4 regions of the Chelatococcus sp. CO-6 genome follow, and region 1 is predicted to be linked to each of the others. Evidence: predicted binding sites of a transcription regulator. Region 1 holds the regulator's gene; each other region holds the start of a gene.
What was found. The regulator LexA, encoded in region 1, represses DNA repair genes until DNA is damaged. The targets are predictions, from matches to a motif close to TGTTCNNNNTGTGTTCNG.
Positions count from the first base shown of each region.

Region 2: AL346_RS06570 (YifB family Mg chelatase-like AAA ATPase) is a predicted target of LexA. The motif match lies at 5,601-5,618, and genes of this name have one in related genera.
Region 3: AL346_RS05960 (DNA recombination protein RmuC) is a predicted target of LexA. The motif match lies at 5,397-5,414, and genes of this name have one in related genera.
Region 4: recA (recombinase RecA) is a predicted target of LexA. The motif match lies at 5,190-5,207, and genes of this name have one in related genera.

Region 1 covers NZ_CP012398.1:3,795,415-3,802,907, forward strand. The annotation lists gene gltX (glutamate--tRNA ligase) at 1-1,037, opposite strand, end outside; gene AL346_RS17790 (ComEC/Rec2 family competence protein) at 1,198-3,489, shown strand; gene lexA (transcriptional repressor LexA) at 3,467-4,165, opposite strand; gene glp (gephyrin-like molybdotransferase Glp) at 4,282-5,493, opposite strand; gene moaC (cyclic pyranopterin monophosphate synthase MoaC) at 5,518-6,021, opposite strand; gene trpC (indole-3-glycerol phosphate synthase TrpC) at 6,018-6,824, opposite strand; gene trpD (anthranilate phosphoribosyltransferase) at 6,832-7,493, opposite strand, start outside.
Region 2 covers NZ_CP012398.1:1,387,016-1,394,508, forward strand. The annotation lists gene AL346_RS06555 (NADP-dependent malic enzyme) at 1-1,721, opposite strand, end outside; gene mutS (DNA mismatch repair protein MutS) at 1,869-4,646, shown strand; gene AL346_RS06565 (hypothetical protein) at 4,647-5,459, opposite strand; gene AL346_RS06570 (YifB family Mg chelatase-like AAA ATPase) at 5,669-7,207, shown strand; gene AL346_RS06575 (ATP-binding protein) at 7,302-7,493, shown strand, end outside.
Region 3 covers NZ_CP012398.1:1,266,275-1,273,767, reverse strand. The annotation lists gene AL346_RS05980 (GTP cyclohydrolase II) at 1-1,099, shown strand, start outside; gene AL346_RS05975 (URC4/urg3 family protein) at 1,114-2,382, shown strand; gene upp (uracil phosphoribosyltransferase) at 2,475-3,104, shown strand; gene AL346_RS05965 (ribokinase) at 3,113-4,021, shown strand; gene AL346_RS05960 (DNA recombination protein RmuC) at 4,195-5,364, opposite strand; gene AL346_RS05955 (peptide deformylase) at 5,474-5,992, shown strand; gene fmt (methionyl-tRNA formyltransferase) at 6,272-7,204, shown strand; gene AL346_RS05945 (GNAT family N-acetyltransferase) at 7,201-7,493, shown strand, end outside.
Region 4 covers NZ_CP012398.1:206,874-214,366, reverse strand. The annotation lists gene AL346_RS01175 (helix-turn-helix domain-containing protein) at 1-11, opposite strand, end outside; gene AL346_RS01170 (glutathione S-transferase family protein) at 95-736, shown strand; gene AL346_RS01165 (hypothetical protein) at 812-2,305, opposite strand; gene cckA (cell cycle histidine kinase CckA) at 2,659-5,154, shown strand; gene recA (recombinase RecA) at 5,289-6,374, shown strand; gene alaS (alanine--tRNA ligase) at 6,713-7,493, shown strand, end outside.

The sequences.
Region 1 (7,493 bases):
GACGGCTCCAGCGACGCGCCGAGGCCGCGGGCCGGGCCGATCTCCGGCAGCAGCGCCTCGATGGCCTGGAGAAGCTCTTCGTCCGGCGCGAGCCGCATGTAATGGCCGTTGAGGTTCTCCAGCTTGGCGAAATCGAAGCGGGCGGGCGAGCGGCCGATGCTGGTGAGGTTGAAGGCCGCGGTCATCTCCTCGGTGGAGAAGACCTCCTGGTCGCCGTGGCTCCAGCCGAGGCGCACGAGATAGTTGCGCAGGGCCGCCGGCAGGTAGCCCATGGACCGGTAGGCGTCGATGCCGAGCGCCCCGTGCCGCTTGGACAGCTTGGCGCCGTCCGGCCCGTGGATGAGCGGGATATGCGCCATCACCGGCACCGCCCAGCCGAGCGCCTCATAGATCTGCGTCTGCCGCGCCGCGTTCGTCAGATGGTCGTCGCCGCGGATGATGTGGGTGACGCCCATGTCGTGGTCGTCGACGACGACGGCAAGCATGTAGGTCGGCGTGCCGTCGGAGCGCAGCAGAACGAGGTCGTCGAGGTCCTTGTTCTGCCACGTCACGCGGCCCTGGACCTGATCGTCCACCACGGTCTCGCCGGTCTGCGGTGCCTTGAGGCGGATGACGGGCTTGACGCCGGCGGGCGCCTCGGCGGGATCGCGGTCGCGCCAGCGCCCGTCGTAGCGCATCGGCCGCCCCTCCTTGCGGGCGAGCGCGCGCATCTCCTCGAGCTCCTCGGGCGTGGCGTAGCAGTAATAGGCCTTGCCCCGGCGCAGCAGCTCCTCCGCCACTTCGCGATGACGCGCGGCGCGCGCGAACTGGTGCACGACCTCGCCGTCCCAGTCGAGGCCGAGCCAGGTCATGCCGTCGAGGATCGCCTGGATCGCGGCCTCGGTGGAGCGTTCCCGGTCGGTATCCTCGATGCGCAGCAGCATCTTGCCGCCGTGGTGGCGGGCGAAGAGCCAGTTGAACAGGGCCGTGCGGGCGCCGCCGATGTGGAGGAAGCCCGTGGGCGAAGGCGCGAAGCGGGTGACGACCGTGCCTGACATGGGTGTTCGGAACTCTCGGAAGGTGGCGGTGACGAATCGATGCGAGCTTGCCGCATGCCGCGTTTCTGCTGCTCGCAAAATCCGGCGACTTGATGGTTCAATGCGGCGGGCGCTCGTGTAGCATGACCTGCCGTCAGACGTAAGGAATTCCTCGCTCCGCATGCCGTCGGACCGATCCCGCCAGGCCCGTGCCGTTGCCGCCGTGCTCGATCGCGCGACCGGCGGACGCGGCGCCGTTCTGGCTGGTGGCCTGTCCCTTGCCGATGTCGGCTCGTTTCTTACCCGCTGCCTCGACGAGGAGGGCACGCACCGGCGCCTGTTCCCCTGGGCGGCGGTGAGCTTCGGCATCGGGGTGCTGCTCTATTTCGCGGCCGACCGCGAGCCGAGCGTCTGGGCGCCTGTCGTGGCGCTTGCCGTCACCATCGGGGTGGCAGCCGTTTCGCGACGCTATGCGGCCTTCGTCGCGGCGGTTGCCGCCGCCTTTCTCTTTGCCGGCTTCCTCGCCGGTGCGGCCCGGACGGCCCGGGTGGAGGCGCCGGTGCTCGCCCGCGTGACCATCGCGCCGCTCACCGGCTTCGTCGAAAGCGTGGAGGAGCGGCCGCAGGGGCCGCGCGCCGTCGTGCGCGTCGAGACGCTCGGCAATCTCGGCGACGGCGAGCGCCCGGCGCGGGTGCGGGTGTCGATGCGCGAGCCGGCCCGGCTGCGCGCGGGCGACTTCATCAAGGCCACCGCCCGCCTGATGCCGCCGCCCGGGGCGGCCTGGCCCGGCGGCTACGATTTCACGCGCGACGCCTTCTTCCGCGGCATCGGCGCCGTGGGCTCTCTTGTGGGGCGTGTCGAGATCGGTGCCCCGCCACGGCCACCGGACTGGCGCCTGGGCCTTGCGACATGGCTCGACGAGACGCGCAATGCGCTGACGGCGCGCATCGCCCGCGCCGCGGGCGGGCAGGAGGGGGCGGTCTCGGCCGCGCTCGTCACCGGCAAGCGCGGCCTCATCACCGAGGACACCAACGAGGCCCTGCGCGCCGCCGGCCTCTATCACATCGTGTCGATCTCCGGCCTGCACATGGCGTTGGCCGCCGGCACGGTGTTCTGGGCCGTGCGCGCGCTCCTCGCGCTCTTTCCGGCCATCGCCCTCACGTGGCCGATCAAGAAGATCGCCGCCGCGACGGCCATGGCGGGGGCCATGGGCTACTGCCTGTTCTCGGGCGCCGACGTCGCCACCCAGCGGGCGCTGATCATGACGCTGACCATGCTCGGCGCCATCCTCGCCGATCGGCCGGCGCTCTCGATGCGCAATCTCGCCTTCGCCGCCATCCTGTGCCTCGCCCTCGAGCCGGAGGCGGTGCTCGGGCCGAGCTTCCAGATGTCGTTCTCGGCGGTCGCCTGCCTCGTGGCGCTGGCGGAATGGCAGGCGGCCCGCGCGGGCAGGGGCGAGGCGTCGCTCGGCCCGGTCGCGCGCGTCCTGCGCCATGCCTGGCGGTGGACCGTCGCCCTCGTCGTGACGACGCTCGTCGCCTCCCTGGCGACGGGGGCCTATGGCGCCTATCATTTCCAGACCGCCATGCCGCTGAGCGTCGTCGGCAACGGCATCGCGCTACCCTTCGTCTCCTTCATCGTCATGCCGGCGGCGGTGCTCGGGGTGCTGCTCAACCCCTTCGGCCTCGACGCGCCCATCTGGTGGCTGATGGGGCAGGGCACGGCCATCGTGCTCGCCGTCTCCCATGCCATGCAGGACTGGCGCCTGTCCGTGGTGGCGATACCGGCCTTTCCGGGCAGCGCGCTCATCCTCTTCTCGCTGGCGCTGCTCGTCCTGACCATCTGCATCTCGCCGCTGCGCTGGCTCGCCGCCGTGCCCGCAGCCGCCGCCCTCGCCATCGCCGCCGGAGCTGCGCGGCCCGACATCTTCGTCGACCGCAACGGTGCGAGCGCGGCCGTCCGGGGGACGGAGGGTCGCCTCGCCGTGCTCGGCCGCGCCTCGTCCTTCGTCGTCGCGCAATGGCTGCGCGCAGACGGCGATGCGAGGCAGCCGGGCGACGAAAGCCTCAAAAGCGGAGTCTTCTGCGACCGCGACGGCTGCACCATGCAGGCGGTCGACGGCCGCATGGTCGCCCTGGTGCGCCGCCCCTCGGCCTTCGTCGAGGACTGCCGGCGGGCCGATATCCTCGTCACGGCGCTCACCGTCCCGCCCGGCTGTGCAGCGCCCGTGGTGATCGACCGCACGAAGCTGCGCGAAAACGGCGCAATGGCCGTCATCCTCGGGAAAGGCGGCAGCGATCGACTCATCGGCCAGTTGCCCCCCGACGAGCGCCGCGCCTGGATGCAGGCACTTCCCTCACGGCCGTTGCGCCAGTCGGCCAGTGCCGCGACCGGTCGACCACCCCCACCGTCAGCCGATGAGACGGGCGGCGAAGATCAGGAGCCCGACGTCAGTAGCGACGCAGCAGATTGACGAGCTTGCCCTGGATGCGCACCCGGTCGGGGCCGAGCACGCGCGTCTCGTAGGCCGGGTTGGCCGCCTCGAGCGCGATGGAGGAGCCGCGGCGCCTCAGGCGCTTCAGCGTCGCTTCCTCGTCATCGATCAGGGCGACGACGATATCGCCCGTATTCGCCGTATCCTGCTTGCGGATGACGACCGTATCGCCGTCGAGAATGCCGGCCTCGATCATCGAGTCGCCGCGCACCTCGAGCGCGAAGTGCTCGCCGCTGCCCAGCATGTCCGGTGGCAGCGAAACGGTGTGGCTGCGGCTCTGGATGGCGGAAATGGGCGTGCCGGCCGCGATCCGGCCCATGACGGGGATCGCCACCGTCTGGACCGCGGGTTCGACCGCCTGGGGCGCCGGCGCGCGCACCTTGCCGAGCCCGCCCTCGACGACGCTCGGGTTGAAGCGGCCGCGCGGGGCAGCGGCGACGCCGTCCGGCAGGCGCAGCACCTCGAGCGCCCGGGCGCGGTTCGGAAGCCGGCGAATGAAGCCGCGCTCCTCCAGCGCCACGATGAGGCGATGGATGCCGGATTTCGACTTGAGGTCGAGCGCTTCCTTCATCTCGTCGAAGGACGGCGGCACGCCGGTCTCACGCAGGCGTTCGTGGATGAAACGCAGGAGTTCGTGCTGTTTGCGCGTCAGCATGGCCGGCGATCTCGCTCCCCCTCGTCGAATCGCATTGTCGATGCGAGTCGAAAACAAATCATGAACGAGATTAGACGTTCTCGGTGTGTTCCGCAAGTTCAACCGACGCGGGAAAGTCAGAGCCGGATGATGCGGCAGGGCTCGCCCGCCCGGGCGGCGGGGGCATGGGGCGCACGCAGGACGAGCGCCTCGGCCTCCGCCATCAGGCGCAGCATGGAGCTGTCCTGGCGCGGGAAGGGGCTGGCGACGAGGGTGCCGTCGTCGGCCGTCGCGAGGCGGGCGCGCAGATAGTCCTGCCGCTCGTCATTGGCCGGCAAATCGGTGCCGAGCCGGGCCGGCAGGGTCGCGATTTCGGCCGCATCCGGATCGCCGCTCAGCGCCCGCACGAGCGGCGCGAGGAAGATGAGCGAGCACACGATGCTGGAGACGGGATTGCCCGGCAGGCCGAGCACGGCCATGGCGCCGAGGCGCCCGTGCATCAGGGGCTTGCCCGGGCGCATGGCGATGCGCCAGAAGCCGAGCTGCCACCCCTGCGCCGAAAGGGCGCGCTGCACGAGATCGTGATCGCCCACCGAGGCGCCGCCGAGCGTCACGAGGACGTCGGCCCCGGCCTCCTTGGCCGCATCGATCGCGGCAGAGAGCACGGCAAGATCGTCCCCCGCGATGCCGAGGTCGATGGCCTCTGCGCCGGCCCGTTCGGCGATGGCCGCGACGGCATAGGTGTTGGAGGCGACGATCTGGTCGGGGCCGGTCGGCTCGCCGGGGCGGACGAGTTCGTCTCCCGTTGCGAGAATGGCGACGCGCGGCCGCCGCACCACCGGCAGCGTGGCGTGCCCCATGGCCGCGGCGAGCGCGACCGCCGAGGGGCCGAGCCGCCGGCCGGCCTGCAGCAGGACCTTGCCTTCGTGGAAATCAAGCCCGGCCTCGCGCACGAAGCGCCCCGCCGCCACCGTGGACAGCGCTTCGACCCAATCCCCCTCGGCGCGGGCATTCTCCTGGATCAGGATGGCGTCGGCGCCCGCCGGCACGGGCGCGCCCGTGAAGATGCGCACGCATTGGCCGGACCCGACCGCGCCCTCAAAGGCATGGCCGGCGGCACTGGTGCCGATCAGCGAGAGGCGCGCGGGAACGGCCGCGACATCGGCGGCACGCACGGCATAGCCGTCCATCGCCGAGGCGGTGAAGGGCGGCTGGGTGCGCAGGGCGGCAACGTCCGCGGCGAGCGTGCGGCCCGCGGCCCGGTGCAGCGTCACCGTCTCCTGCTCGCGGACAGGACTCGCGCCGGCGAGGATGCCGGCGAGCGCATCGGCGACCGGCGTCAGGGCCAAGCTGGCCTCCTCATGCTGGCCTCCTCATGCCGTCTTCTCCGCATCCGGCCGGTCGCCGGCGCGGAAATCGCCGGACTTGCCGCCGCTCTTGGCGAGGAGGCGGATGCCCTCGATGCGCATGGCCCGGTCGGCGGCCTTCACCATGTCGTAGATGGTGAGGCAGGCGACGGAGACGGCGGTCAGCGCCTCCATCTCGACGCCGGTCTGGCCCGTGACGCGCGCCTCGCCCGTCACGCGTACGCCCGGAAGCGCCTCGTCGATGGTGCAGTCGACCTTCACCTTGGTCAGGTTCAGCGGATGGCAGAGGGGGATGAGCTCGTGCGTCCGCTTCGCCGCCATGATGCCGGCGATGCGGGCCGTGGCGAGCACGTCGCCCTTCTTGGCTTCGCCCGAGCGGATGAGGGCGAGCGTCTCCGGCAGCATGAGGACATGGCCCTCCGCCTGCGCGACGCGCTGCGTCACGGCCTTGTCGCCCACGTCGACCATGTTGGCCTTGCCCGAGGCGTCGACGTGCGTGAGCCGCGTCATGCCGCCTCGGCCTCACCGAAGAGGAGGGCGCGGGTCGCGGCCGCCACGTCCGTCTGGCGCATCAGGCTTTCGCCGACGAGGAAGGTGCGGATGCCGACGCCCGCAAGCCGCGTGATGTCGGCATGGGTGAAGATGCCGCTCTCGCCGACGATGATGTGGCCGGAGGGAATGCGCGGCGCCAGCGTCTCGCTGACGGCGAGCGACGTCTCGAAGGTGCGCAGGTCGCGGTTGTTGATGCCGATCATGCGCACGTCGAGGGCCAGCGCGCGGTCGAGCTCCTCGGCATCGTGCACCTCGACGAGGACGTCCATGGCGAGTTCCTCGGCAGTGCCGACGAGCGCGCGCGCCTCTTCGTCGCTGACGGAGGCCATGATGACGAGGATGCAGTCGGCGCCCCACGTGCGCGCTTCGTAGACCTGATAGGGCTCGAACAGGAAGTCCTTGCGCAGGGCGGGCAGGCCGGAGGCCGCGCGCGCCGCGCCGAGATAATCCGGATGGCCCTGGAAGGAGGGGCCGTCCGTCAGCACCGACAGGCAGCTCGCGCCGCCGTCCGCATAGGCCTTCGCCAGCGCCGGCGGGTCGAAATCGGCGCGGATGAGACCCTTCGACGGGCTCGCCTTTTTGATCTCCGCGATGAGGGCCGGCCGGTCCGCGGCCAGATGGGCCTCGACGGCGGCGAGGAACGGGCGCGGGGCCGGGGCGGCATGGGCGAGGCGCACCATCTCCTCGTGCGGGATGCGCGTCTTCGCCGCCGCGATCTCGCGGCGCTTGTAGGCTTCGATCTTCGCCAGAATATCGCTCATGGGGCCCTCACGCATTCGACGCGGCAACGAGCCGCTCGAGCGTAGCGCGTGCGGCGCCGCTGTCGAGGGCGGCCTCGGCGGCGGCAACGCCCTCCTTGAGGTCGGCGGCCTTGCCGGCGACCACGAGGCCGGCGGCGGCATTGAGCACGGCGATGTCGCGGTAGGGCGTCTTCTCCCCGGCGAGCACCGCGCGCAGCGCGGCCGCATTGTGCTCGGCCTCGCCGCCGCGCAGGTCGGCGATCGACGCCCGGGCAAGCCCGACATCCTCCGGCGTGACGGTGAAGCGGCGGATGCGCCCGTCCTCCAGCGCCACCACCGAGGTCGGCCCGGTCGTCGTCATCTCGTCGAGCCCGTCGGATCCGTGCACGGCCCAGACGCGCTGCGCGCCGAGGGCGGCGAGCACCTCGACGAGCGGCTGGAGCCAGCTCTCGGAATAGACGCCGAGCAGCTGGTGGCGCACGCCGGCCGGATTGGCGAGCGGCCCGATGAGGTTGAAGACGGTGCGGGTGCCGAGTTCGACGCGCACCGGCGCCACATGGCGCATGGAGGCGTGGTGGGTGGGCGCGAACATGAAGCCGACGCCGGCCGCGGCAAGGCAGCGCTCGATACCGGCCGGGTCGAGCCCCACCTTGACGTCGAGCGCGGCGAGCACGTCGGCGGCGCCGGATT
Region 2 (7,493 bases), 2.0 Mb from region 1:
ACGTCCTCGAGCGCGATCGAATAGTTGCGCGTCGTGCCCGTCACCATCGCGTCGGCGTCGCCGAGCGCAACCATGGCGGCGGCGAAGTGGTTGCGGTCCTGGTTGATGAGGCGCTGGCAGTCGCGGAAAAGATAGCCCTTGCGCTGCAGCCGGTCGTAGAGGAACTGCGCATAGGTGGCGTTGCGGTGCGACAGGCGGGCGTTGTGCACCTCGATGCCGTCCTTCGCCTCGAGGTCGATGCCGGCGAGCCGCGCCGTCTCGTAGACGCGCTCCTCGCGCCCGACGAGGATGGCCGTGCCGAGCCCCTGGTTGACGAAGGAGACGGCGGCGCGGATGACCTGCTCCTCCTCGCCCTCGGCGAAGACGACGCGCTTTGGAAAGCGCCTGACGCGCTCGAAGATGCGGTTGAGCGTGCCGGCCACCGGATCGCGCCGGGCCGAGAGCTGCGCCTTGTAGCCGCGCATGTCGACGATCGGCCGCTGCGCCACGCCCGTGTCCATCGCCGCCCGGGCGACGGCGGAAGGCACCACGTGGATGAGGCGCGGATCGAACGGCACGGGAATGATGTAGTCGCGCCCGAAGCGCGGACGCGCGCCCTGGTAGGCGGCCGCCACCTCGTCCGGCACGTCCTCGCGCGCAAGGTCGGCGAGCGCCTGGGCCGCGGCGATCTTCATCTCCATGTTGATGGTCGTCGCCTGCACGTCGAGCGCGCCGCGGAAGATATAGGGAAAGCCGAGGACGTTGTTGACCTGGTTGGGATAGTCCGAGCGGCCCGTCGCCATGATGGCGTCGTCGCGGATGGCCGCGACCTCCTCCGGCAGGATCTCCGGGTCCGGGTTCGCCATGGCGAAGATGATGGGGTTCGGCGCCATGGAGGCGATCATCTCCGCCGTCAGCGCCCCCTTGGCGGAGAGGCCGAAGACGACGTCGGCGCCGTCGAGCGCGTCGGCGAGGCTGCGCGCCTTCGTCTCGGCGGCATGGGCCGACTTCCACTGGTTCATGCCCTCCTGGCGGCCCTTGTAGACGACGCCCTTGGTATCGCACAGGATGACGTTGTTGGGCGCGAAGCCCATGGCCTTGATGAGCTCCGCGCAGGCGATGCCGGCGGAGCCGGCGCCGTTGATCACGAGCCGCGTCGACTTCACGTCCCGGCCGGTCAGGTGCAGCGCGTTGATGAGCCCCGCCGCGGCGATGATGGCCGTGCCGTGCTGGTCGTCGTGGAAGACCGGGATGTCCATCAGTTCGCGCAGGCGCTCTTCGATGATGAAGCAGTCCGGCGCCTTGATGTCCTCGAGGTTGATGCCGCCGAAGGAGGGCCCGAGATAGCGCACCGCGTTGATGAAGGCGTCCGGGTCCTCGGTGTCGACCTCGAGGTCGATCGAATCGACGTCGGCGAAGCGCTTGAAGAGGACCGACTTGCCTTCCATCACCGGCTTGGAGGCGAGCGCCCCGAGATTGCCGAGGCCGAGGATGGCGGTGCCGTTGGAGATGACGGCGACGAGATTGCCCTTGGTCGTGTAGTCGTAGGCGACGCTCGGATCCTCGTGGATCGCCTTCACCGGCACGGCGACGCCCGGCGAATAGGCGAGCGAGAGGTCCCGCTGGGTCGCCATGGGCTTGGTGGGCACCACCTCGAGCTTGCCGGGCCGCCCCTGCGAATGGAATTGCAGGGCTTCCTGGTCGGTGAAGGTCGGGCGGGAGCGGCGCTTGGCAGTGTCCATCGTTTTCTTGTCTCGGGCGTTTCCTGTCGGGGCGAGACCTTACGGCAGTCGCGCGATGCCCCTCAAGCGAAGTTCTCCACGATTTCTGCAAAACATCCATGCAACGGTGGATGAAACACCCGTGCGGCTCTGCTAGCGTCCCCGCCCATGAGCCGGGAAGTCAGCGCCGCGACGGATGATCTGGAGCAGACGGGCGGCAGCGCCGCCGCGCCTGCCGCCACGCGCGAGGCTGCGCGCTCCGAGGCCGAGCCCCAGCGCATGACGCCGATGATGGCGCAGTATGTGGAGATCAAGGCCGCGCATGCGGACTGCCTCCTCTTCTACCGCATGGGCGATTTCTACGAGCTCTTCTTCGAGGATGCCGAGATCGCCTCGCGCACCCTCGGGATCGTCCTGACGAAGCGCGGCAAGCACCTCGGCGAGGACATCCCCATGTGCGGCGTGCCGGTGGAGCGCGCCGAGGACTACCTGCAGCGCCTCATCGCCGCCGGCCACCGCGTCGCCGTCTGCGAGCAGACGGAGGACCCCGCCGAGGCGAGGAAGCGCGGCGGCAAGTCCGTCGTGCAGCGCGGCGTCGTGCGCCTCGTCACGCCCGGCACCATCACCGAGGACAGCCTGCTCGACCCGGCGCGGGCCAACCTCCTCGTCGCCCTCGCCCGCCGCCGCACCGGCGAGGACAGCTACGCCTACGGCCTCGCCGCCATCGACATCTCCACCGGCCGCTTCACCGTGACGGAGACCGCCGCCGCCGGGCTGTCGGCCGAGATCGCGCGGCTCGACCCGCGCGAGATCGTGGTGCCGGACACGATCTACGACGAGCCGACGCTGCGTGACCTGTGGCGCGAGCAGCGCGCCGCCGTCACGCCCCTGGCGCGCGACGGGCTCGATCCGGCCTCCGCCGAGCGGCGGCTGAAGGATTTCTTCGGCGTCGCCAGCCTCGACGCCTTCGGCGCCTTCTCGCGCGCCGAGATCGCCGCGGCGGCCGCCGCCCTCGCCTATGTCGAGCGCACGCAGCTTGCCGCCCGCCCGCCCTTGTCGCCGCCGCGCAGCGAGGATGTCTCCGGCACGCTCTCCATCGATGCGGCGACGCGCGCCAATCTCGAACTGATGCGCACCCTGTCGGGCGAGCGGAGCGGCAGCCTCGTTTCGACCATCGACCGCACGGTGACGCCGGGCGGCGGGCGCCTCCTCGCCGAGCGGCTCGCGAGCCCGCTGACGAGCGTCGCCGCGATCCGTGCCCGCCACGACGCCGTGGCCTTCCTCCTCGGCGAGCGGCCGCTGCGCGAGCGCCTGCGCCAGGCGCTCTCCGCGGTGCCAGACATCGCCCGTGCCCTGTCGCGCCTGACGCTCGGCCGCGGCGGCCCGCGCGACCTCGCCGCCGTGCGCGACGGGCTCGTGGCGGCGGAGGCGATCGCCTCCCTCCTCGCCAACGCCGCCCCGCCCGCGGAACTGGCGGCCGCCGCCGACGCGATGCGCGGCGTCGCGCCGGGCCTCGCCGAAAACCTCTCCACCGCCCTCGCCGACGAGCTGCCGCTCCTGAAGCGCGACGGCGGCTTCGTGCGCGAGGGCTATGACGGGACGCTCGACGAGGCGCGCGTGCTGCAGGTCGATTCGCGCCGCTTCATCGCCGCCCTGCAGGCCCGCTATGTCAACGAGACCGGCTGCCGGACGCTCAAGGTCAAGCACAACAACGTCATCGGCTATTTCGTCGAGGTGCCGCCGGCCGTCGGCGAGGACCTCGTCAAGCCGCCGCACAACGCCACTTTCGTGCACCGCCAGACCATGGCGGGGGCCATGCGCTTCTCCACGGTCGAACTCGGCGAGCTCGAAGCCCGCATCGCCTCGGCGGCGGAACGCGCGCTCGGCATTGAGCTTGCCGTCTTCGAGCGGCTCGGCGATGCCGTGATCGGGGCGGGCGAAGCCATCAAGCGTGCTGCCGAGGCGCTCTCCATCGTCGATGTCACGGCGGCGCTCGCGCTTCTTGCCGACGACCTCGGCTGGACGCGCCCCACCGTCGACGACAGCCTCGCCTTCTCCATCGCCGCCGGGCGCCATCCGGTGGTCGAGGCGGCGCTGAAGCGCGCGGGCCAGACCTTCGTCGCCAACGACTGCGCGCTCTCGCCGCCCGAGGGCGAGAAGGCCGGCCGCATCACCCTCGTCACCGGCCCCAACATGGCCGGCAAGTCGACCTTCCTGCGCCAGAACGCGCTCATCGTCGTGCTCGCCCAGATGGGCGCCTTCGTGCCGGCGGCGCGGGCCCATATCGGCATCGTCGACAAGCTGTTCTCGCGCGTCGGCGCCGCCGACGACCTCGCCCGCGGGCGCTCGACCTTCATGGTCGAGATGATCGAGACCGCCGCCATCCTCAACCAGGCGGGCGAGCGCGCGCTCGTCATCCTCGACGAGATCGGCCGCGGCACGGCGACCTTCGATGGCCTGTCCATCGCCTGGGCGGCGATCGAGCACCTGCACGAGATCAACCGCTGCCGCTCGCTCTTCGCGACCCACTATCACGAGCTCACCGCGCTCGCCGAGCGCATGGCCCGCGTCGAGAACGCAACCGTCCGGGTGAGCGAATGGAAGGGCGACGTCGTCTTCCTGCACGAGGTCATCCCCGGCGCGGCCGACCGTTCCTACGGCATCCAGGTGGCGAAGCTCGCCGGCCTGCCGTCCCCGGTCATCGCGCGCGCCCGCGCCATCCTCGACGAGCTGGAGAAGACCGAGCGCGAGAAGCCCGTCGCCACCCTCGTCGACGACCTGCCGCTCTTCGCCGCCGTGCCGGCACGCCCCGCCGCCGCCGCGGCGCAGAAGGACGAGCTCGGCGAAGCGCTCGACGGCGTCGATCCGGACGAGATGTCACCCCGCGAGGCGCTCGAGGCGCTCTATCGCCTCAAGGCGCTGCGGGCCGAACGCGACCGTCACTAGTCAGGCCGCCGCCGCGACCCGGCGCAACCGCCTCAGCCGCAGCGTGAAGAGCATGCCGTTCCAGGCAACGCAGATGGCGAGGCCGATCAGCAGCGCAGCGGTCGATCCGAGCGGCACGGCGGCAAGGTGCACCGCCGTCAGCGCGGCGGCGAAGCCGGCAAGTCCGTAGACGCTGCTCGCCGCGACGGCACCGGCCGCCGGCCCGCCGATGGCCCGGTGCGTGACGACGAGAATGCTCGAGATGACGATGGGGAAGAGGGCGAGAATGCCCGAGGCGACCGCCCCGATATGCCAGCTGACGACGCTGAGAACGCCCACGAGCGTCGCGACGGCGAGCGCGCGCAGCATCAGGTCGACCGGACGGGGACCATCCGAGGCCGGAATCACGACCCGCGAGAAGCGCCGCGCCAGCGGCACCCCCACGGCAAGGGCCGCGGCATTGACGAGCAGGCCGAACCACAGCGGCGGCGTCATCGTGCGGATGGCGAGGGCGGCGAGGAGCCACACGCCGATCGCCCCGGCGATGCTGCCGAGCCCACCCGCGCCACGCCGGGCGAGCACCGCATAGGTCATGGCGAAGATCACCGTGACGGCGTTGATGCTGACGCTGCCGACCGCGCTCTCGGCGATGAAGGCCGGGCCGTGGTCCATGGCGAGCACGACATAGGCCGGGCCGGCCGAGATCGGCAGCGTCGCGATCAGGCCGCCGACGAAGGGCCCCGCCTTCTGCGCCGCGAGCGAGCCGGAGACCACGATCGCGGCGACGAGCACCATCTTGACCGGCAGCGCCAGGAGCGCGGCATCGAATTCCATGTCCCGGACCTTCATCCCCGACGGCGCGCAGCAGCCGCCGGACAAGGGCATAGCGCGTTGGGGCGGGCGAAGCCCGCGACGTCTTTGCAACCCTGCCCTGCCGCCGCCGAAAGCGGATACCGCCGCAATGGCGCCGGCTTTTGTTCTCTTCCTGTTCTTGAGCGGGACCGCGATCGCCGCTAAGGTGCGCCCGGGCCGGGGGAAAGAGCATGGTGGCGAGGGTCGCGACGGTCGCGTTCGAGGGCATCGAGGCACGCGCGGTCGACGTGCAGGTGCAGATCGCACCGGGCAATGTGGCCTTCACCATCGTCGGCCTGCCCGACAAGGCGGTGGCCGAGAGCCGCGAGCGCGTGCGCTCGGCCCTGATGGCGGCGGGGCTCGCTTTGCCGGCCAAGCGCATCACCGTCAATCTCGCCCCGGCCGACCTGCCCAAGGAGGGCTCGCACTACGACCTGCCCATCGCCCTCGCCGTGATGGCCGCCATCGGCGCGGTGCCTGCGGATGCCCTTGCCGGCTATACGGTGCTCGGCGAGCTCGCGCTCGATGCGTCGGTCACGGCCGTCGCCGGCGTGCTGCCGGCGGCGATCGCCGCCAATGCGCGCGGGCACGGCCTCATCTGCCCGGCCGCCTGCGGCCCCGAGGCGGCCTGGGCGAGCGGCGATCTCGACATCCTCGCCCCGCGCTCCCTCGTCCAGCTCGCCAACCACTTCAAGGGCACGCAGGTCATGGCCCGGCCCGAGCCCGCGGTGGCGCGCCCCGGCGCCGACCTGCCGGACTTGAGGGACATCAAGGGCCAGGAAAGCGCCAAGCGGGCGCTGGAGATCGCCGCCGCCGGCGGCCACAACCTGCTCATGAACGGCCCGCCCGGCGCCGGCAAGTCGATGCTGGCGCAGCGCCTGCCCTCCATCCTGCCGCCGCTCGCCCCGGCCGAGCTGCTCGAAGTCTCGATGATCCAGTCCGTCGCCGGCCTTCTCGCCGAGGGCGCCCTGACGGATCGCCGGCCCTTTCGCGCACCGCACCATTCCGCCTCCATGGCCGCGCTCGTCGGCGGCGGCCTGAGGGCGCGGCCCGGCGAGGTCTCGCTCGCCCACCATGGCGTGCTCTTCCTCGACGAATTGCCCGAGTTCCAGCCCCAGGTGCTCGACAGCCTGCGCCAGCCGCTGGAGAGCGGCGAGGTACTGATCTCGCGCGCCAACCACCGCGTCAGCTATCCGGCCCGCTTCCAGCTCGTCGCCGCCATGAACCCCTGCCGCTGCGGCCGCGCCACGGAGCCTGGCTTCGCTTGCCGGCGCTCGCCCAACGAGCGCTGCATGGCGCAGTACCAGACGCGGCTGTCCGGCCCGCTGATCGACCGCATCGACCTCGTCATCGAGGTGCCGGCCGTCACGGCGGCGGATCTCATCCTGCCGCCGCCGGCCGAGGGTTCGGCGGAAGTGGCGCGGCGTGTCGCGCGCGCCCGTGCCGTGCAGAGCGCCCGCTATTCCGCGCTCGGCCTCGCCGAGGTCACCACCAATGCCCGCTGCCCCGTGCCGGTGCTCGAGGAGGTGGCGCGGCCGGACGATGCCGGCCTTGCCCTCATTCGCGAAGCGGCCGACGCCATGCGCCTCACCGCCCGCGGCTATCACCGGGTGCTGAAGGTGGCGCGCACCCTCGCCGATCTCGACGGCGAGGAACGGGTCGGGCGCCTGCATCTCGCCGAAGCCCTGTCCTACCGAACGGCGCTCGAGCGGCTCGCCGTGCCGGCCTGAACCGCTTAACGGGCGATTCAGCACGCCTGCCAACGCAATCTCAACGCCTCCATGGGAGTTTGCGCAGCAACGAAAAGCTGAGCTGATCCGCCCGATGGACCTTCTGACCACCTCTCATGACCTCGTGACCGGCGCCGCCGCGCTGATCGTGGTCGCGACCGTGGTGTGGCTCATCGCCCGGCGCCGCAGGACCCTTCTCGCCCAGATCGACCGGCTGGAAGCCGAGATCGAGACGCTGCACGATTCGGTCTGGGAACTGTCCGAAAGTCGCGAGCACTACCGCAGC
Region 3 (7,493 bases), 1.9 Mb from region 1:
GCATGGCGGCGCCTATGCGCTCTACCGTGCGCTCGCCGTCTCGTCCGGCGCGCTCAACCCGCTGGTGCGGCCGGACCTCACCAACACCGATCCCGTCGTCGCCATCGGGCCGCATCCGCAATGGAGCGAGCCTGGCCGCATCGTCTCGCTCGATCCCTTCGGCCACATGGTGGCGAGCGCCTTTTCCCGCGAGGTGGCGGAGGGGGCCGACATCCGGCCTTCCATCGCCGTCACCCGCGCGCGGCTCAACCTGCCCGAGATCCTCGCCGCCATCGCCGGACACCGCCTCGCGGCCGACGGCACCATCCTGCACGCCTCCGGCGACATCGCCGTCACCAAGATCGCGATCGACCCGGTCTGGCACCTGCCGGGGGTCGCCGAGCGCTTCGGCACGAGCGAGCAGAAGCTGCGGCGCACGCTCTTCGAACAGACGGGGGGCATGTTCCCGGAGCTCGTGACGCGGCCGGACCTGCACGTCTTCCTGCCGCCCATCGGCGGCACCACGGTCTACATCGTCGGCGAGGTCGCGGCGCTGACCGACGAGAAGCGCACCATCGCCTGCCGGGTGCATGACGAGTGCAACGGCTCCGATGTCTTCGGCTCCGACATCTGCACCTGCCGCCCCTATCTGGTGCACGGCATCGAGGAATGCGTGCGCGAGGCGCAGAAGGGCGGCGCCGGCGTCATCGTCTACAACCGCAAGGAGGGGCGGGCGCTCGGCGAGGTCACGAAGTTCCTCGTCTACAACGCCCGCAAGCGCCAGGAGGGCGGCGACCAGGCGGCCACCTATTTCGAGCGCACGGAATGCGTCGCCGGCGTGCAGGACGCCCGCTTCCAGCAGCTGATGCCGGACGTGCTGCACTGGCTCGGCATCCGCCGCATCGACCGGTTCGTCTCCATGTCCAACATGAAATACGACGCCATCACCGGCTCGGGCATCGAGATCGGGGAGCGGGTGCCGATCCCGGACGAGCTCGTGCCGCCTGATGCGCAGGTGGAGCTCGCGGCCAAGAAGGCAGCCGGCTACTATACGCCGGAGACGCCGCCGGACGAGGCCGCGCTCAAGGCGACGGTCGGCCGCGACCTCGATCGTTATTGAGGGACAGGCGGGTAATGACGGAACGGTCGGTGCGTACGAGCGAGGCCGGGGGCGTTTCGCCCGATGCGGTCAGGGCGCTTCTGTCGGCGCGGGCGGTGCGCGAGCGGGCCCGCACCATGCTCGGCCTCGCGCAGGGCGGGCACCTCCTCCACTGCGCCGTCGACATGGACCGGCTGCCCCTGGTGGCGGATTATGTCGTCGACACGATCCGGGCCAATTACCCGACGCTCGCCATCCCCTTCCACGCCCGCTGGCGGCATTTCGCCGCGGGCGGCCATGACCGCTGGGGGGCGCTCGCGGCGCGAACGCGCTGGCTGGACGCCGCGGCCAAGGCCCGGGCCGCCTTCGACCTTGCCATCCTCAGCGTCCTCCTCGATGCCGGCGCCGGTCCCGTCTGGCGCTATCGGGAGGACGAGACGGGCGAGGCCTACGCCCGCTCCGAGGGCCTCGCGGTTGCCTCGCTGCGCATGTTCGAGGCCGGGCTCTTCTCCTTCTGCGCCGAGGATCCGCTGCGCGCCGACGCCAAGCGGCTGCGCGACGTGACCGGGCGCGACCTCGCCGCCGGCTTCAAGGCGAACGAGCAGAACGCACTCGTTGGGCTCGAGGGCCGGGCCGCGCTGCTCTACGGCCTCGGTACGGTCGCTGCCGGCAGGCCCGAGGTCTTCGCCCGCGCCGACGGGCCGCGCCCCGGCGGGCTGTTCGATGCCCTCGCGGCCGAGGGCGCGGGCGGCGAAGTGCCGGCGGAGCTGATCCTCCACATGCTCCTCGCCCATCTGTCCGCGGTCTGGCCGGCGCGCCTCACCATCGCCGGCGTCGAGCTCGGCGACACGTGGATGCATCCGCTGATGCCGGGCGAGGAGGGGACGGCGGGCCTCGTGCCCTTCCACAAGCTGTCGCAATGGCTGGCCTATTCGCTCATCGAGCCGCTGGAGGAGGCGGGGCTCGCCGTCACCGGCATCGACGGGCTCACGGGCCTGCCGGAATATCGCAACGGCGGCCTCCTCATCGACCTCGGCGCCATCCGCCTGAAGGATCCGGAGGACCTGGCGCGCACCCACGAGGTGTCCTCGCCGCTCGTCGTCGAGTGGCGGGCGCTGACGGTGGCCCTGCTCGACGAGGTGGCCCGCCTGGTGCGCGAGCGGCTCGGCTGCGACGAGCGGGCGATGCCGCTTGCCCGCGTGCTCGAGGGGGGCACCTGGGCGGCCGGCCGGCGCATCGCGCGCGAAAAGCGCACCGACGGTTCTCCACCGCTTTCCATCGCCAGCGACGGCACAGTGTTCTGATTCCGCCTTCCCGCGGTGGCGCGCCGGTGCTTATTGTCGGGCAGGCGGCGCAGAACCGCACGTGTCAACCATCCAGAGGCCGGAGCCGATCCATGGAAGGCGTTACCGTCGTCGACCATCCCCTGGTGCAGCACAAGCTGACGCTGATGCGCGACAAGTCGCGCTCCACCAAGGGCTTTCGCCAGCTGCTGAACGAGATCGGCATGCTGCTGTGCTACGAGGTGACGCGCGACCTGCCGCTCGAGGATGTCGACATCGAGACGCCGCTCACGCCGATGCGCGCGCCGATGCTCGCCGGCAAGAAGCTCGTCTTCGCGCCCATCCTGCGTGCCGGCGTCGGCTTTCTCGACGGCATGCTCGACCTCGTGCCCTCCGCGCGCGTCGCCCACATCGGCCTCTACCGCGACCCCGAGACGCTGACGGCCGTCGAATATTACTTCAAGGCCCCGACCAACCTCGCCGAGCGCCTCGTCATCGTCATGGATCCGATGCTGGCCACGGCCAACTCCGCCGTCGCCGCCATCGATCGGCTGAAGGAGCGCGGCGCCAAGGAGATGCGCTTCGTCTGTCTGCTCGCCGCCCCCGAGGGAATCGAGAAGCTGCGCGGCGAGCATCCCGACGTGCCGATCTGGACCGCGGCCATCGACGAGCACCTGAACGACCACGGCTACATCATGCCGGGCCTCGGCGACGCCGGCGATCGCATGTACGGCACCAAGTGACTGAAGCCATGATCGTCGTCTTCGGCTCGCTCAACGCCGATCTCGTCACGCGTGTCGAGCGCATTCCGGCGCCGGGCGAGACCGTGATCGGTCCCGGCTATGCCGTGCACCCCGGCGGCAAGGGCGCCAACCAGGCGCTCGCCGCCGCCCGTGCCGGCGCGCGGGTGACCATGGCCGGGGCGGTGGGGCGCGACGGGCTCGCCGAGGCGGCGCTCGGCCTCCTCTCAGCCGAAGGCGTCGATCTCTCCCGCGTCGCGCGTCTCGACGAGCCGACGGGCGCTGCCTTCATCACTGTGGACGCGGCGGGCGAGAACGCCATCGTCGTCGCAGCCGGCGCCAACGGCCATGCCCGTGCCGAGGCACTCGCCGGGCTCGCCTGGGAGGACGGAGCGATCCTCCTCCTGCAGCGCGAGGTGCCGGAAGCCGAGTGCATCGCCGCCGCGCACATCGCGAAGGCCCATGGCGCGCGTGTCATGCTCAACCTCGCCCCGGCAGGACGGCCGGACCCGGAGCTCGTGGCGCTCCTCGACATCCTCGTCATGAACGAGCATGAGGCGCGCGTGATGGCGGAGGCCCTCGGCATCGCGGAAGGCGACCCCGACGCCATCGCCCGCGCGATCGACGCCCGCCACGGCATCGCGGCCATCGTGACGCTGGGTCCCGAAGGGCTCGTCGCCTGGACGGGCGGGGTGCGCCGGGCCGTGCCGGCGCCGCCTGTCACGGTGGTCGACACGACGGCGGCGGGCGATACGTTCTGCGGCGCCTTCGCCGCGGCGCTCGCCGGTGGCTACGGCTTCACCGGGGCGTTGCAGCGCGGCGTTGCCGCCGGCAGCCTCGCCTGCACGAAGGCCGGCGCGCAGCCGAGCATTCCGGACAAGGCGGCGATCGAGGCGCTGGTGGCGGGGCGGTTCGTTTGAGGACGTGAGGCGGCGGCTCCACGGGCCGTCATGCCCGCGCTTGTCGCGGGCATCCACGCTCGAACATTGCGCAAGGTAAGGGCGTGGATGGCCGGGACGAGCCCGGCCATGACGTGTGGTGGAAGCGCAAAGAGGTGACCTGATGGGTCGGCGCACCGCTTGTCGGACGTCGCCTATTCCGCCGCCCTGACGGAGCTGGCGATGGCCGGGCGCGGCTGCTCGGCGTCGTCGAATTCGAGGGCGTCGATGCGCTCGCCGCGCTTGACGATCTTGTCGGTCGAGATGCGGATCTGCCCGACATCCTCCTGAGCCTGGCGGAAATGGGTGTCGAGCTTCTCCACCCGGTCGCTCAGGCGCTTCACGTCGTCGAGCAGGCGCCGCACCTCCACCTGGATCTTCTGCGCCTCCTCGCGCATGCGCGCGTCGCGCACCAGCGCCTGCATCACCTGGATGGCGAGGGCCAGAAGCGAGGGGGAGACGACCACGACGCGGGCGCGGTGGGCGCGCTGCACCACGTCGTCGAAATGTTCGTGCAGGTCGGCATAGATCGCTTCGGACGGCACGAAGAGGAGCGCCATGTCCTGCGTCTCGCCGGGGATGAGGTATTTCTCGGCGATGTCGCGCACGTGGGTGGTGACGTCGGCCTTCACGCGCTGACCCGCCTGCCGGCGCGCCTCCTCGCTCTTGGCTTCGCGGAAGGCCGAAAAGCCCTCGAGCGGGAACTTGGCGTCGACGACGAGCGGATGGTCGCCCGGCAGGTGCACGAGGCAGTCCGGCCGCGTGCGGTTCGACAGCGTCGCCTGGAAGGTATAGGCGCCCGCCGGCAGGCCGTCGCGGATGATCGCCTCCATCCGCCCCTGGCCATAGGCGCCGCGCGCCTGCTTGTTGGCGAGGATGTCCTTGAGGCCGACCACCTCGCCGGTGAGATCCGTGAGGTTCTTCTGCGCCGCGTCGATGACGGCGAGGCGCTCGTTGAGGCGGGCGATGTTCTCGCTCGTCTGGCGGGCGGTCGTCTCCAGCCCCTGGCCGACGCGGTGCTGCAGGCCGTCGAGCCGCTCGCTCAAGAGGCGCGCAAGGTCCGCCTGGCGGGTGCCGAAGATCTCGGCCATCGTCTGCATGCGGCCCTGCATCTCCGCCTGCAGGCGCGTCATCTCCGCCACCTTGTCGTCGAACTCGCGCGCCCGTTCGGCCGCGGCCGCCGCCTCCAGCGAGCGCTCGCGCCCGGCCCGGGCGGTGCTGCGGGCGAGCAGCACGAGCAGGAGGATGACGGCGAGCGCGAAGCCGAGCGCCACCTGGGCATAGGTGAAGGCGTGGGCACCGATGGTGAGGGCGATGTCGTTCATGCGCCTAACGCTAGCCGATTCGTGCGCCGGATGCGAACGAAAGCGGAACACGTTGACCGGCGCGACGGGAATGATTATGTCGCCTGTGTTTCCAACCAAGCCGTGTGCCATGACCATCCGTCCCATCATCGTCATTCCCGATCCCCGCCTGAAGCAGCCGTCCGAACCCGTCGAGGCGGTGACGGACGAGATCCGCCAGCTGGCCGACGACATGCTGGAGACGATGTACGACGCGCCGGGCATCGGCCTCGCGGCGGTGCAGATCGGCGTCATGAAGCGCATCCTCGTGCTCGACGTTTCGCGCGAGGGCGAGGAGAAGCGCCCGATGGTGTTCATCAACCCGGAGATCGTGTGGTCGTCGGAGGAGACGAGCACCTATGAGGAAGGCTGCCTCTCCATCCCCGAATATTACGAGGAGGTGGAGCGGCCGGCGCGCGTGCGGGTGCGCTATGTCGACCTTGACGGCAAGGCGCAGGAGATCGAGGCGGACGGGCTGCTCGCCACCTGCCTGCAGCACGAGATCGACCATCTCGACGGGGTCCTCTTCCTCGACCACCTGTCGAAGCTCAAGCGCGACCGCGTGATGAAGAAGTTCTCCAAGGTGGCCCGGCGCGAGGCTGCCGGCTAATCAGCACCATTGCCCGTCATGCCCGCGCTCGTCGCGGGCACCGACGCCTTGAAACACTGTGCAACGTCGAAGGCGTGAATGGCCGGGACGAGCCCGGTCATGACGGGGGAAGGCGGGCATCGCATAGACCTAATTTCTGTCTGCAACGACGGCTCCCGGGAGGCCGTGAGCGGCGGCAGAGCGTGGCCACGCGGAGCATGGGGCTTGCCCTTGCCTGCCGCCGGCGTTTAGGGAAGGGCGCTCGCGGCGCCGTTCGCCGCCCCACATCCGGCAGGTGCCATGTCGCTGCGCATCGTTTTCATGGGCACGCCCGATTTCGCCGTGCCGACGCTCGCCGAAATCGTCGGCCAGGGCCACGAGGTCGTCGCCGTCTACACCCGTGCGCCGGCCAAGGCCGGTCGCGGCATGGGCGAGAAGCGCTCGCCGGTGCACGAGATGGCGGAGCGTTTCGCCATTCCCGTCTTCACGCCCAGAAGCCTGCGCGGCGAAGAGGAGCAGGAGACCTTCCGCTCGCTCGCGGCCGATGTCGCGGTCGTGGTGGCCTACGGCCTCATCCTGCCCGTGCCGGTGCTGGAAGCGCCGAGGCTCGGCTGCCTCAACCTGCACGCCTCGCTCCTGCCGCGCTGGCGCGGCGCTGCGCCGATCCAGCGCGCAGTCATGGCGGGCGATGCGGAGACGGGCGTCGCCGTGATGAAGATGGAGGAGGGGCTCGACACCGGCCCCGTCGCCATGGTGGAGCGCATCGCCATCGGCCCGGATATGACGGCGGGCGAGCTGCACGACCGCCTCGCCGGGCTCGGCGCCGACCTGATGGTGCGCGCCCTCGCGGCTTTGTCGCGCGATGCGCTCTCCTTCGTGCCGCAGGCTGCGGAGGGCGTGGCCTATGCCGCCAAGATCACCAACGAGGAGGCGCGCATCGACTGGTCGCGCCCGGCCGGCGAGGTACACAACCTGGTGCGCGGCCTCTCGCCCTTTCCCGGCGCTTTCCTCATGGCCGACCTCGGCAAGGGGCCCGAGCGCGTGAAGGTGCTGCGCACGCGCTACGCCGAGGGCGCCGGGGCGCCGGGCACGCTGCTTCCGGGCGGACTTGTCGTGGCCTGCGGCGAGGGCGCCGTCGAACTGCTGCAGGTGCAGCGCGCCGGGCGCGGCATGACGAGCGGCGAGGAGTTTTTGCGCGGTGCCCGCCTCGCGCCGGGCGACGTGCTGGCGTGAGCGGGGCCGGCTGCATCATCCGTGCGGAAGAGGTCGGCGACGAGGCGGCCGTCGATGCGCTGCTGCGGGCGGCCTTCGGCGGGCCGGTGGAGGCCGGTCTCGTGCGCCGGTTGCGGGCGGACGGGGATGTGCTGCTGGCGCTGGTCGCGGAAGCAGGTCGCGACATTGTCGGTCACATTCTCTTTTCGCCTCTCACGGGCCTTGCACCCGTGCACGCGGCAGCCCTCGCGCCGCTCGCAGTGCATCCCTCCCGCCAGCGGGCCGGCATCGGCACGGCTCTGGTCAGGGA
Region 4 (7,493 bases), 810 kb from region 1:
ACAGTATCCATTTGGCATGTATAGCACAAAAAGCTGCCTTCTTGCACAAGGATACCGTTCAGGCGATACGGGCCTCCCCAACTGGAGGAACCTGATGATCACCCTTCACTATGCGCCCGGCGCCTGTTCCATCGCGGCCCATATCATCCTCGAGGAAATCGGCCGGCCCTTCGAGGCGCGGCCGGTCTCGCTGCGCAAGGGCCAGCAGTACGAGCCGGGCTATCTCGCCATCAATCCGCGCGGCAAGGTGCCGGCGCTGACGACGGCCGACGGCATCGTGACGGAGAATGTCGCGATCCTCACCTATCTCGCCGATCTCGCACCGGAGAAGGGCCTCCTGCCGCGCGACGGCTTCGCCCGCGCGCAGGCCCTGTCCTGGCTCGGCTTCCTGACCAGCGAGCTGCACGGCAGCTACGGGCCGCTCTTCGCGCCGCAGCGGTTCATCGACGGGGACGAGGTGCAGGCCGCCCTCAAGGAGAAGGCACGCACCCGCCTTGCCGGCAATCTTGCCGATGTCGACGGCCGGCTGGCGGGGCGTGACTGGGCGCTCGGCGAGTTCTCGGTGGTGGACGCCTATCTCTATCCCTTCTTCCACTGGGCGAAGACCTACATGGGCTTCGACATGGCGCCCTACGCGAACTACTCCGCCCATCATGCCCGCATGCAGGCGCGGGCCTCCGTGCAGCGGGTTCTCGCCCGCGAAGAGGCGGGCCAGGCGCTGCTCGATGCCGCCTGACAGCGGCGGGAACGGCAAAAAAGAAACGGCCCGGGTCAGCCCGGGCCGTTTCGCATTCCGCCCAGGCGGCGCTGTCTACTTGTCCTTCGCGGGCTCGCCGCGTCCGAGCAGGCGGGCGAACTCGGCCTCGATGCTCTCCACGGAGAACGGATCGGGCTTGTCGCTGTCCGGCTTCGGCGCAGGCCGCTCCGCGGGCTTCACCTCGAGCGGCGCGGCGCTCTTGGCCGGCGCCTGGGATGCAGGCTCGGCGGGGGCCGGTGCAGGAGGAGCCGCCGCTTCCGGCCGTGCCTCGGGGGCCTTGGGGGGCTCCCGGCGGACGGGCTGGGGCGGCGGCGATACAGGGCGAGGCGGGGCGGGCGCAGGCTCGACGGCCGGTCCCTGCGAAGAAACCTGCGGCGCAGCCGGCGCCTTGGCGGGGGCCGATGGCGGTGCGCTGCTGGCGGGCCTGTCCTCACGACGCATCGACCAGGCGTTGGCCGGCCGGGCGGGAGGCGTCAGGCCGCCTCCGGCCGGTGCGCCGGCCGATGCCGGGGCCGGGGTGGCGCGCGGGGCGGCCGGCGGGGGGGCGGCGGGCGTTGCCGGGCGTGGAGCGAAGGTGCTCGCGGGTGGCGCGGCCGGGGTCTCCGGACGGGCCGGCGGCGCCGCCTTGGTCAGTTCCCGCGCCAGCTCTTCGGCCAGCTGGGCGGAAAGATCCGGGGCGGGCGCCTGCAGAGGCGCCGCGGAGGGGGCCTGCGGCTGGGGCGGCACGGCGGTCTCCCGCGGCGCCGGACGCGGGGCCGCGGGGGGCGGTGTCGGCGTTGCGGGCTGGGTCGTCGCGGCGGTCGACGGCCGGGCGGCCGAGAAGGGGCGCTTCAGGGCCTCCTCGAGCTGTCGCGCCATCGAGGACAGGGCCTTGTCCTCGGCGGGCTTGGCCGGCGCGGGAGGAACCTCCACGCCCGGCGCGGCGGGCGTCTCGCCGCGCGAGGCGGAGAAAGCGCCGGCGCTGGCAGCGGCCGGTTGAGCAGGGGGTGGAACAGGCCTCGACGGCTGCGCGGCGGGGGCCGGCGGAAAAGCCGGGGGCGCAGGCATCACGGGAGCCGCGGGCGCGGCCGGCGCAGGTGCCGGGGCCTGGACGGGCGGGGCAGGAACCGGCTGGCGAGGCTCGTCGAATTCATCGCCGTCGAAATCGTCGCGCGGCTCGACCACGGCCGGGCGCAGGGGCGCCTGCGCCTCGAGGCCGGGGATGACCGGGGCGAGGGCCGCCTCGAAGCCCGGCAGCGGCGCACCGGCGCGCGCCGCGCCGCGGACGATGCTGCCCTCGATCAGCACGTCCGTCGGCCCGCCGATCATGACGAGATGTTCGACATTGTCGCGCCTGACGAGGACGAGCTGGCGCTGGCGGTCGAGATCGAAGACATCGACGATGCCGAGCCGCGGCTGGCGGGCGCGCGGAGAGGAGGAGCCGGCGACGCGGCTGCGCCCGGACGTCGCCCGCCGGACGGCGAGCGCCACCAGTGCCACGACGCCGAAGATGATCGCGAATGCGATGAGATATTGGCCTGCGTTCGAGATTTCCATGCCGAACAACATGCGCGTGGCATGTTTCCCAAGTCATTCCACCACCGGACCCCTCCGGCAGTATCCCACATGGCGCGCAGCGTAAAGCGCTTTGCCGCAAAGGTTAATGCCGGAATGGCGCCAATGGCCTCAGAAATACGCCATTTCAGCGGCATTTACGGTCCGTTTACCATAAAGGCGGCAATTTTTTCCGCCCTCCTGCGGGCCGCCAGGAGCGCGAGGGTGGCGCGCGTCTTGTCGCGACGCGCCAAAAGGGAGGCGCCTGCGGCGTGGATCATCTATGTCTTGCGGCAATTGGGCCTCGGGACAGACGCGAGAATCTGGCAATAGTCATGCACCAATCGCCGCAGGAGAGGCCGCAAGGCATGAGCGAGACGACCGCCGCGACCACGCTCGACCGCTCGGAACGGTCCGGCCACGCCGGACTGCTGCTGCTGCTCGCCGGGCTCCTCGTCGCCGCCGTGCTGTCGCTGAGCCTCCTGTCGGACGAGAAGGCGCAGGTCTTCATCGTCGCCTTCCTGGCGATCCTCGCGGTCGCCGGCATCTTCTGCCTCTTCGGCCTCGCCGTCGGCGTGCTGCAGTTCGCCGGCCGCGTCGCCCGCAACGACCTCACCAAGCTGATGGCCGACACCGCGGCCGAGGGTCTCATCGTCGTCGAGAGCGACGGGCGCGTGATCTATGCCAACGGCGCCTTCCTTACTTTGAGCGGCTGCCGCACGGCGGCCGAGGTGCGCACGGTCGAGCGGCTGTTCACCGGCGCGCCGGAGGTGTCGGAGGCGATCTACCGCCTGTCGCAGGCTGTGCGCGAGGGAAGGGCGGCCGGCGAGGAGATCCGCCTCGCGCCGGCGCTGAACGGGGCGGAGGCCGCCTGGTACCGTGTGCGCGTGCGCCCGCTCGCCCGCCCCGGCGGGCGCAATGCCGCGCTCTGGACCATCGCCGACGTGACGCGGGATCGCGAGCGCCAGGAAAACGTCTTCCAGGAGCTGCAGCACGCCATCGACTATCTCGACCATGCGCCGGCCGGGTTCCTGTCCATCGATCCGGCGGGCGAGATCGTCTACATGAACGCGACGCTCGCCGGCTGGCTCGACCACGACCTCGCGCAGGTGGGCTCGGGCGGCCTCAGCGTGGCCGACGTCGTGCCGCCGAACGCGGCGGCCCTGATCGGCGCCGTCACCGGCGGCCCCGGCGAGGTGCGCACCGAGATCATCGACATCGACCTGCGCCGGCGCGGCGGCCAGTCGCTGCCCGTGCGTCTCTTCCACCGCGTCGCCTTCGGCGCCGACGGGCGGCCCGGCGCCTCGCGCACGCTCGTGCTCAACCGCTCGCCGGGCGAGGACGTGGCCGAAGGCCAGCGCGCCGCCGAGGTGCGCTTCGCCCGTTTCTTCAACGACACGCCCGTGGCGATCGCCGCTGTCGGCCGGCGCGGCGAGATCCTGCGCAGCAACGCCGCCTTCGCCCGTCTGTTCGGCGCGCCGGGCGAGCGCACCATCACCGGCGTCGTCGCCGAGCGGGACGAGGATGCGCTGGGCAATGCCCTTGCCGCCGCCGGGGAAGGGCGCGGCGACATCGTGCCGCTCGACGTCGCCATCCGCGGCGCGGAGGACCGCTCGGCCCGCATCTACGTCAGCGGCGTGGCGGATGCGGAGGGCGACGGCGAGGCGGCCATCGTCTACGCGCTCGAGACGACCGAGCAGCGGGCGCTCGAGGCGCAGTTCGCCCAGGCCCAGAAGATGCAGGCGGTGGGCCAGCTCGCCGGCGGCGTGGCGCACGACTTCAACAACGTGCTGCAGGCCATCATCGGCTATTCGGACCTGCTGCTCGCCAACCACCGGCCGACGGATCCGTCCTTCCAGGACATCATGCAGATCAAGCAGAATGCCAACCGGGCGGCGAGCCTGGTGCGGCAGCTGCTCGCCTTCTCGCGCCGGCAGACCCTGCGGCCGCAGGTCATCCAGCTCTCCGACAGCCTGTCCGACCTGTCGCTGCTCCTCAAGCGCCTCATCGGCGAGCGCATCGAGCTCGAGCTGCGCCACGGGCGCGACATGTGGCTGACCAAGGCGGACGTCAACCAGTTCGAGCAGGTCATCGTCAACCTCGCCGTCAATGCGCGCGATGCCATGCCCGACGGCGGCAAGCTGTCGATCCGCACGCAAAACGTGCCGGCGCACGAGGTGGCGGCCTACGGCTACAAGGCGGTGCCCGAGGCCGATTTCGTGCTCGTCGAGGTGTCGGATACCGGCACCGGCATTCCGCCGCACGTGCTCGACAAGATCTTCGAGCCCTTCTTCACGACGAAGGACGTCGGCAAAGGCACGGGCCTCGGCCTCTCCACCGTCTATGGCATCGTCAAGCAGACCGGCGGCTTCATCTTCTGCGACAGTTCCGTGGGCGAAGGCACCACCTTCCGCATCTTCCTGCCGCGCCACGTGCCGCTGGAGCAGGAGGCCGCGCCCAAGCCCGGGGCGGCGAAGACGCTCGCGGCCGATCTCACGGGTCGCGGCACGATCCTGCTCGTCGAGGACGAGGAGGCGGTGCGCGCCTTCGGCGCCCGCGCGCTCACCTCGCGCGGCTATACCGTGCTCGAGGCGAGCTCCGGCACGGAGGCTATGGCCATCGTCGACGGGCTCGACCAGCCGGTCGACCTCGTCGTGTCGGACGTTGTGATGCCCGAGATGGACGGGCCGACCCTGCTGCGCGCCCTGCGCGAGCGCTTCCCCAGCCTCAAGATCATCTTCGTGTCCGGCTATGCCGAGGACGCCTTCAAGAAGAACCTGCCCGAAGGCGAGCAATTCACCTTCCTGCCCAAGCCCTTCAGCCTCAAGCAGCTCGTCGAGGCGGTGAAGACGCAGCTGAAGTGACGGCTCCGCCGGGCCTGGAGCCCGGCGGACGGGGTGCGAACAAAAAAAGAACTTGTGAACGGGAACAAAACAGGTACATTGACTGCGGCGCGCATTGAGAATCCTTCGTTTCCCGTGCATAAGGACGAGCATTCATGTCTCAGCCCACATTGCGACTCGTAGAAGGTAGTTCCATGGACAAGGCGAAAGCCCTCGATGCCGCGCTGTCACAGATCGAGCGCGCCTTCGGCAAAGGCTCGATCATGCGTCTCGGGCAGAACGACAAGGCGATCGAGATCGAGACGATCTCGACCGGCTCGCTCGGGCTCGACATTGCCCTCGGCGTCGGCGGCCTGCCGCGCGGCCGTGTGATCGAGATCTACGGGCCGGAATCGTCGGGCAAGACGACGCTCGCCCTGCACACCGTCGCCGAGGCGCAGAAGAAGGGCGGCGTCTGCGGCTTCATCGACGCCGAACATGCGCTCGACCCCGTCTATGCCCGCAAGCTGGGCGTCAAGCTCGACGACCTGCTCATCTCCCAGCCCGACACGGGCGAGCAGGCGCTCGAGATCGCCGACACGCTGGTGCGCTCCGGCGCCATCGACGTGCTGGTGGTCGATTCGGTGGCCGCGCTCACGCCGCGGGCCGAGATCGAGGGCGAGATGGGCGATGTGCAGCCCGGCATGCAGGCGCGCCTCATGAGCCAGGCGCTGCGCAAGCTCACGGCATCGATCTCGCGCTCGAACTGCATGGTGATCTTCATCAACCAGATCCGCATGAAGATCGGCGTGATGTACGGCAGCCCGGAGACGACGACGGGCGGCAACGCCCTCAAGTTCTACGCCTCGGTGCGCCTCGACATCCGCCGCGTCGGCTCCATCAAGGACCGCGACGAGGTGATCGGCAACACGACGCGCGTGAAGGTGGTGAAGAACAAGGTCGCGCCGCCGTTCAAGCAGGTCGAGTTCGACATCATGTACGGCGAAGGCGTGTCGAAGATGGGCGAGCTCATCGACCTCGGCGTCAAGGCCGGCATCGTGGAGAAGTCCGGTTCCTGGTTCTCCCACGACAGCCAGCGCCTCGGCCAGGGACGCGAGAACGCCAAGCAGTTCCTGCGCGACAATCCCGACGTGTCGGCGCGCATCGAGGCGGCCATCCGGCAGAACGCCGGCCTCCTCGCCGAACGCATCCTCGACAATATCGACCCGACCGCCGAGGACCTCGACGAGGGTGAGGCGTGATCAGGGACGTGTCATAGGATTTTATCGTGACGGGGCCCTTGGGGCCCCGTTTCCATGTCCGGGGTCGCCGGCCGGGAAGCGGCCGCGTTTTTATCGGCTCGTGCCGGGCCCGGTCCGGCGCCGGACGGGCTTCCTCCGCCGCAACGGATTCATCCTCTCGACAAGAGCTTGGCCCCTCTCTAGAAAACAGCGCTGAATTCCCATTTTCCGGCTGCGGCTCCTGTTCCCGCGTCCGGCTGAACGGGTGAGGGAGGGGCGAGGCCGGATCTCCGCAGCTGCGGGGAGCGGGCGAGCCGGAACCGGCGGCCATGCCGCATATCGAACGAAGTGTGGGCTCTATGAGCGGCGTCAACGAGATCAGAACAACGTTTCTCGACTATTTCGCGAAGAACGGCCACGAGATCGTGCCGTCGAGCCCGCTGGTGCCGCGCAACGACCCGACGTTGATGTTCACCAACGCCGGCATGGTGCAGTTCAAGAACGTCTTCACCGGCTCGGAGAAGCGGCCCTATGCCCGCGCCACGACCTCGCAGAAATGCGTGCGCGCCGGCGGCAAGCACAACGACCTCGACAATGTCGGCTACACGGCGCGGCACCACACCTTCTTCGAGATGCTCGGCAACTTCTCGTTCGGCGACTATTTCAAGGACCGCGCCATCGAGCTCGCCTGGAACCTCGTGACGAAGGAATTCGGCCTGCCGGTCGACAAGCTCCTCGTCACGGTCTTCGCCGAGGATGACGAGGCCTTCGGCCTGTGGCGGAAGATCGCCGGCCTGAGCGAATCCAAGATCATCCGCATCCCGACCTCGGACAATTTCTGGCAGATGGGCGACACGGGCCCGTGCGGCCCGTGCTCGGAGATCTTCTACGACCACGGCGACCACATCCCCGGCGGCCCGCCCGGCAGCCCGGACGAGGACGGCGACCGCTTCATCGAGATCTGGAACCTCGTCTTCATGCAGTACGAGCAGCTCTCGCCCGGCGAGCGCATCGCGCTGCCGCGCCCGTCGATCGACACGGGCATGGGGCTGGAGCGCGTCTCTGCCGTGCTGCAGGGCACGCACGACAACTACGCCACCGACCTGATGCGCGCGCTCATCATGGCCGTGGCGAACGCGA